Regions from separate parts of the Paenibacillus sp. FSL R5-0766 genome, predicted to be linked through region 3. Evidence: a T-box and tRNA genes for the amino acid it is inferred to sense, from the RefSeq annotation. Region 3 holds a T-box; the other regions hold tRNA genes.
The links. A T-box is a leader RNA that pairs with one kind of tRNA and senses whether it is charged. The one in region 3 lies ahead of ileS (isoleucine--tRNA ligase), so its partner is inferred to be a tRNA-Ile.
Positions count from the first base shown of each region.

Region 1: it encodes a tRNA-Ile, which carries the amino acid that the T-box ahead of ileS (isoleucine--tRNA ligase) is inferred to sense. The anticodon was not compared.
Region 2: it encodes a tRNA-Ile, which carries the amino acid that the T-box ahead of ileS (isoleucine--tRNA ligase) is inferred to sense. The anticodon was not compared.

Region 1 covers NZ_CP150227.1:6,112,065-6,114,262, forward strand. Annotated here, with positions in the region: rRNA gene MKY66_RS26420 (23S ribosomal RNA) at 1-666, opposite strand, end outside; tRNA gene MKY66_RS26425 (tRNA-Ala) at 873-948, opposite strand; tRNA gene MKY66_RS26430 (tRNA-Ile) at 971-1,047, opposite strand; rRNA gene rrf (5S ribosomal RNA) at 1,084-1,200, opposite strand; rRNA gene MKY66_RS26440 (16S ribosomal RNA) at 1,320-2,198, opposite strand, start outside.
Region 2 covers NZ_CP150227.1:141,702-143,899, forward strand. Annotated here, with positions in the region: rRNA gene MKY66_RS00670 (16S ribosomal RNA) at 1-652, shown strand, start outside; rRNA gene rrf (5S ribosomal RNA) at 771-887, shown strand; tRNA gene MKY66_RS00680 (tRNA-Ile) at 924-1,000, shown strand; tRNA gene MKY66_RS00685 (tRNA-Ala) at 1,023-1,098, shown strand; rRNA gene MKY66_RS00690 (23S ribosomal RNA) at 1,305-2,198, shown strand, end outside.
Region 3 covers NZ_CP150227.1:4,771,181-4,773,378, forward strand. Annotated here, with positions in the region: gene ileS (isoleucine--tRNA ligase) at 1-1,489, opposite strand, end outside; T-box leader at 1,828-2,120, opposite strand; gene MKY66_RS20700 (DivIVA domain-containing protein) at 2,178-2,198, opposite strand, start outside.

The sequences.
Region 1 (2,198 bases), 1.3 Mb from region 3:
GGCTCTTCACCTTAACCTTGCACGGGAACGTAACTCGCCGGTTCATTCTACAAAAGGCACGCCATCACCCCTAAAACGGGCTCTGACTTTTTGTAAGCACACGGTTTCAGGTTCTATTTCACTCCCCTTCCGGGGTGCTTTTCACCTTTCCCTCACGGTACTGCTTCACTATCGGTCGCTAGGAAGTATTTAGCCTTGGCAGATGGTCCTGCCGGATTCATACGGGGTTTCACGTGCCCCGCACTACTCGGGATCCGTCTCGGAGGGAACCAACTTTCAACTACAGGGCTTTTACCTTCTTTGGCGGGCCTTTCCAGACCTCTTCGCTTAACCGGTTCCTTTGTAACTCCATGTGAGACGTCCCACAACCCCAAAGAGCAAGCTCTTTGGTTTGGGCTTCTCCGCGTTCGCTCGCCGCTACTGACGGAATCACTATTGTTTTCTCTTCCTCAGGGTACTTAGATGTTTCAGTTCCCCTGGTATGCCTCTACACAACCTATGTATTCAGTTGTGAGTAACTGGAAATTACCCCAGCTGGGTTTCCCCATTCGGACACCCCCGGATCAAAGCTTGCTTACAGCTCCCCGAGGCAGTTTCGTTGTTCGCCACGTCCTTCATCGGCTCCTAGCGCCTAGGCATCCTCCGTGTGCTCTTAGTAGCTTAACCATTTTGTTCCGGTTTCGGTCGCTCGCTTCCCTTGTTTTGCTTGCGCAAAGCCAAAAGTCGCTCTCACCCGATACCATCACAAAAGCAATTTAACTACCTTTATACACTTGACTTGTTTGCACAAGTTCAGCTAAAAAGGAATGTTCTAATTCGCGTTTGTTTCGTTTCGATATCTAGTTTTCAAAGAACAAACTTGTAAATCATTTTGGTGGAGCCAAGCGGGATCGAACCGCTGACCTCCTGCTTGCAAGGCAGGCGCTCTCCCAGCTGAGCTATGGCCCCATATGAAATGAAAAGGTGTAGATGGTGGGCCCTGGTGGACTCGAACCACCGGCCTCACCCTTATCAGAGGTGCGCTCTAACCAACTGAGCTAAGGGCCCACATTATATATACTATTTGAACCCAAAATGGGTTACGCTTGGCGGCGTTCTACTCTCCCAGGACCCTGCGGTCCAAGTACCATTGACGCTGAAGGGCTTAACGGTCGTGTTCGGGATGGGAACGTGTGGAACCCCTTCGCTATCGCCACCAAACGTTTGAGAGTTTGAGCTCTCAAAACTGAGCAACGAGTGAGTAACTAGCCGACCTGGCTAGGTTTTGCAGCTAAGCTGCGTATTTGAATGTTTCCGTTGCAGGAAACGATTCTCCATAGAAAGGAGGTGATCCAGCCGCACCTTCCGATACGGCTACCTTGTTACGACTTCACCCCAATCATCTATCCCACCTTCGGCGGCTGGCTCCTTGCGGTTACCCCACCGACTTCGGGTGTTATAAACTCTCGTGGTGTGACGGGCGGTGTGTACAAGACCCGGGAACGTATTCACCGCGGCATGCTGATCCGCGATTACTAGCAATTCCGACTTCATGCAGGCGAGTTGCAGCCTGCAATCCGAACTGAGACCGGCTTTGTTGGGATTGGCTCCATCTCGCGATTTCGCAGCCCGTTGTACCGGCCATTGTAGTACGTGTGTAGCCCAGGTCATAAGGGGCATGATGATTTGACGTCATCCCCACCTTCCTCCGGTTTGTCACCGGCAGTCTATCTAGAGTGCCCACCCGAAGTGCTGGCAACTAAATATAAGGGTTGCGCTCGTTGCGGGACTTAACCCAACATCTCACGACACGAGCTGACGACAACCATGCACCACCTGTCTCCTCTGTCCCGAAGGAAAGGTACATCTCTGTACCGGTCAGAGGGATGTCAAGACCTGGTAAGGTTCTTCGCGTTGCTTCGAATTAAACCACATACTCCACTGCTTGTGCGGGTCCCCGTCAATTCCTTTGAGTTTCAGTCTTGCGACCGTACTCCCCAGGCGGAGTGCTTAATGTGTTAACTTCGGCACCAAGGGTATCGAAACCCCTAACACCTAGCACTCATCGTTTACGGCGTGGACTACCAGGGTATCTAATCCTGTTTGCTCCCCACGCTTTCGCGCCTCAGCGTCAGTTACAGCCCAGAGAGTCGCCTTCGCCACTGGTGTTCCTCCACATATCTACGCATTTCACCGCTACACGTGGAATTCCACTCTCC
Region 2 (2,198 bases), 2.4 Mb from region 3:
ACGGTCGCAAGACTGAAACTCAAAGGAATTGACGGGGACCCGCACAAGCAGTGGAGTATGTGGTTTAATTCGAAGCAACGCGAAGAACCTTACCAGGTCTTGACATCCCTCTGATCGATGCAGAGATGTATCTTTCCTTCGGGACAGAGGAGACAGGTGGTGCATGGTTGTCGTCAGCTCGTGTCGTGAGATGTTGGGTTAAGTCCCGCAACGAGCGCAACCCTTATATTTAGTTGCCAGCACTTCGGGTGGGCACTCTAGATAGACTGCCGGTGACAAACCGGAGGAAGGTGGGGATGACGTCAAATCATCATGCCCCTTATGACCTGGGCTACACACGTACTACAATGGCCGGTACAACGGGCTGCGAAATCGCGAGATGGAGCCAATCCCAACAAAGCCGGTCTCAGTTCGGATTGCAGGCTGCAACTCGCCTGCATGAAGTCGGAATTGCTAGTAATCGCGGATCAGCATGCCGCGGTGAATACGTTCCCGGGTCTTGTACACACCGCCCGTCACACCACGAGAGTTTATAACACCCGAAGTCGGTGGGGTAACCGCAAGGAGCCAGCCGCCGAAGGTGGGATAGATGATTGGGGTGAAGTCGTAACAAGGTAGCCGTATCGGAAGGTGCGGCTGGATCACCTCCTTTCTATGGAGAATCGTTTCCCGAGTGGAAACATTCAAATACGCAGCTCAGCTGCAAAATCTAGCCAGGTCGGCTAGTTACTCACTCGTTGCTCAGTTTTGAGAGTTCAAACTCTCAAACGTTTGGTGGCGATAGCGAAGGGGTTCCACACGTTCCCATCCCGAACACGACCGTTAAGCCCTTCAGCGTCAATGGTACTTGGACCGCAGGGTCCTGGGAGAGTAGAACGCCGCCAAGCGTAACCCATTTTGGGTTCAAATAGTATATGTAATGTGGGCCCTTAGCTCAGTTGGTTAGAGCGCACCTCTGATAAGGGTGAGGCCGGTGGTTCGAGTCCACCAGGGCCCACCATCTATACCTTTAAACTTTATATGGGGCCATAGCTCAGCTGGGAGAGCGCCTGCCTTGCAAGCAGGAGGTCAGCGGTTCGATCCCGCTTGGCTCCACCAAAAATGTTTTACAAGTTTGTTCTTTGAAAACTAGATATCGAAACGAAACAAACGCGAATTAGAACATTCCTTTAAGCTAAACTTGTGCAAACAAGTCAAGTGTATAAAGGTAGTTAAATTGCTTTTGTGATGGTATCGGGTGAGAGCGACTTTTGGCTTTGCGCAAGCAAAACAAGGGAAGCGAGCGACCGAAACCGGAACAAAATGGTTAAGCTACTAAGAGCACACGGAGGATGCCTAGGCGCTAGGAGCCGATGAAGGACGTGGCGAACAACGAAACTGCCTCGGGGAGCTGTAAGCAAGCTTTGATCCGGGGGTGTCCGAATGGGGAAACCCAGCTGGGGTAATTTCCAGTTACTCACAACTGAATACATAGGTTGTGTAGAGGCATACCAGGGGAACTGAAACATCTAAGTACCCTGAGGAAGAGAAAACAATAGTGATTCCGTCAGTAGCGGCGAGCGAACGCGGAGAAGCCCAAACCAAAGAGCTTGCTCTTTGGGGTTGTGGGACGTCTCACATGGAGTTACAAAGGAACCGGTTAAGCGAAGAGGTCTGGAAAGGCCCGCCAAAGAAGGTAAAAGCCCTGTAGTTGAAAGTCTGTTCCCTCCGAGACGGATCCCGAGTAGTGCGGGGCACGTGAAACCCCGTATGAATCCGGCAGGACCATCTGCCAAGGCTAAATACTTCCTAGCGACCGATAGTGAAGCAGTACCGTGAGGGAAAGGTGAAAAGCACCCCGGAAGGGGAGTGAAATAGAACCTGAAACCGTGTGCTTACAAAAAGTCAGAGCCCGTTTTAGGGGTGATGGCGTGCCTTTTGTAGAATGAACCGGCGAGTTACGTTCCCGTGCAAGGTTAAGGTGAAGAGCCGGAGCCGCAGCGAAAGCGAGTCTGAATAGGGCGACATAGTACGTGGACGTAGACCCGAAACCGGGTGATCTACCCCTGTCCAGGGTGAAGGTGCGGTAACACGCACTGGAGGCCCGAACCCACGCATGTTGAAAAATGCGGGGATGAGGTGGGGGTAGCGGAGAAATTCCAATCGAACTCGGAGATAGCTGGTTCTCCCCGAAATAGCTTTAGGGCTAGCCTCGGAAA
Region 3 (2,198 bases):
CATCCACATATGGTTTATGCAATTCAAGATTCTCAGGCACATCACCTACCGCACGAGCACGCAATTCTGCAATACTGTGTGGAGCAAATTGTTCGCCCGTCTCCTCGCACACCCAGATGTTCAGCGGAGTTCCCCAATAGCGATCACGGCTGATATTCCAATCCACCAGATCCTCAAGGAATTTCCCGAAGCGACCTTCACGAACGTGACCTGGGTACCAATCCACTTCACTGTTGTTGGCAATCAATTGGTCCTTGATGGCTGTTGTTTGGATAAACCAGCTGTCCATTGCATAGTACAGAAGCGGTGTATCACAACGCCAGCAGAACGGATAGCTGTGCTCATATTTTTCTTTGCTGAACAAACGTCCATGCTCAGACAGATATCGCACGATATCAATATCACAATCCTTCACGAAACGTCCGGCAAAGTCAGTCACTTCAGCGACAAATTTACCTTCCAGGTCCACCATGTTCACAAAGCTGATCCCATTCTCACGGCATACACGGTAGTCATCTTCACCATGGGCAGGAGCCATGTGTACGATACCCGTACCACTTGCATCCGTTACAAAGCCTGCACCCAGAATGATGTTAGCTTTCTCAGCCTGTACGTAGTTGAACGGAGGATCATACGTTTTGCCAACCAGGTCGGCACCTTTCAGTGCACCGATGATCTCATACTCACCCTTGGTATCTTTCATCACTTTTTCAACCAGATTGGTTGCCATGATGTACACTTCATCACCTTGACGAACACGGGAGTAGTCCATATCCGGATTCACGGCAAGTGCAACGTGTGAAGGCAGTGTCCAAGGTGTTGTCGTCCAAGCCAGTACAAATTCTCCGCTGTCATTCAGTTTGAATTTCGCTGTAGCACTCAGATCTTTGACGTCTTTGTACCCTTGTGCAACTTCATGGGAACTCAGTGTTGTCTGACATGATGGACAATACGGGCTCACACGGTGACCACGATACAACAGACCTTTCTCATGGATTGTCGCCAGGATGTTCCATACACTCTCGATGTAGTTGTTATCAAGGGTGATATATGGGTTATCCATATCCGTCCAGTATCCGATACCTTCTGTCAAATCACGCCATTGTTGCTCGTACTCGAATACGCTCGCTTTACATTCGTTAATGAATTTTTCCACGCCGTAATCTTCGATTTCCCACTTGTGGGAGATACCAAGCTTCTTCTGTACACCCAGCTCTACAGGCAGACCATGTGTATCCCAACCTGCTTTACGAACGACACGGTAACCCTTCATCGTGTTATACCGTCCAACAAAATCCTTGATTACGCGTCCCAGTACGTGACCGATATGCGGTTTACCGTTCGCTGTAGGCGGCCCTTCATAAAATACGAAGTTTGGCTTACCCTCCCGGTTTTCGATGGTTCTTTTGAATGTGTTCTCCGTTTTCCATTTATCTAACACGCGTAATTCTCTGGCACGTGCCTTCTCTTTGACGTCAACTCGTTGCATGATGATTATCTTCCCTTTCTTTGGTTGGATTGTGGACCGTCCACAAAAAGCGTTTCAATCCCCCTAAATCCCCCTTGCCAAGGGGGACCCCATAGGTGCTCGCCCTCTGGACACCCGGGATGGGTTGTCGTTGGTGGAACAGTGGCGCTTATGGGCGAGGGTTTATGTGCGTAGTGGCGGCCATTTTGCGGCTGTTCCCTGCGTGAACGCCGCATGGCCTTACCGCGAGGCGGGTGTTGCCGGGTGCTTCGCTTTCCCGGCGGGTGGCACTCTCCCTGAGGTCCCTTCGGGCCTCAGGGACGTTCGCCTTTTTTGGACACAAAAAAGCCCCGTCCCTGGAAAGGGACGAGGCTATACTCGCGTTACCACCCTAATTCTGTTCATCACAAACCACATCCAGGCAAGCCTGGGTATGCTCTGTCATCAACAGCGCTTATGCCCCGCTAAACTACTGCAGGGTGCCGTTATAACGTACGGCTTACGGTTCGGCTTACACACGGCAATCATAATCACCGCTTCAGCGTCACTTCTCCGGGGAGATATTCGGCTATAACTCATCCATTGGTTTGCACCAACCACCAACTCTCTGAGGGATGAGATCATAACGTACTGAACCCGTCATGGAATCACTATTCATTATGAATATAGTTATAGCCTCTTTGCAGACAAAAGTCAACCAGGCGACAGACTAATAAATTTCTTTCATCTC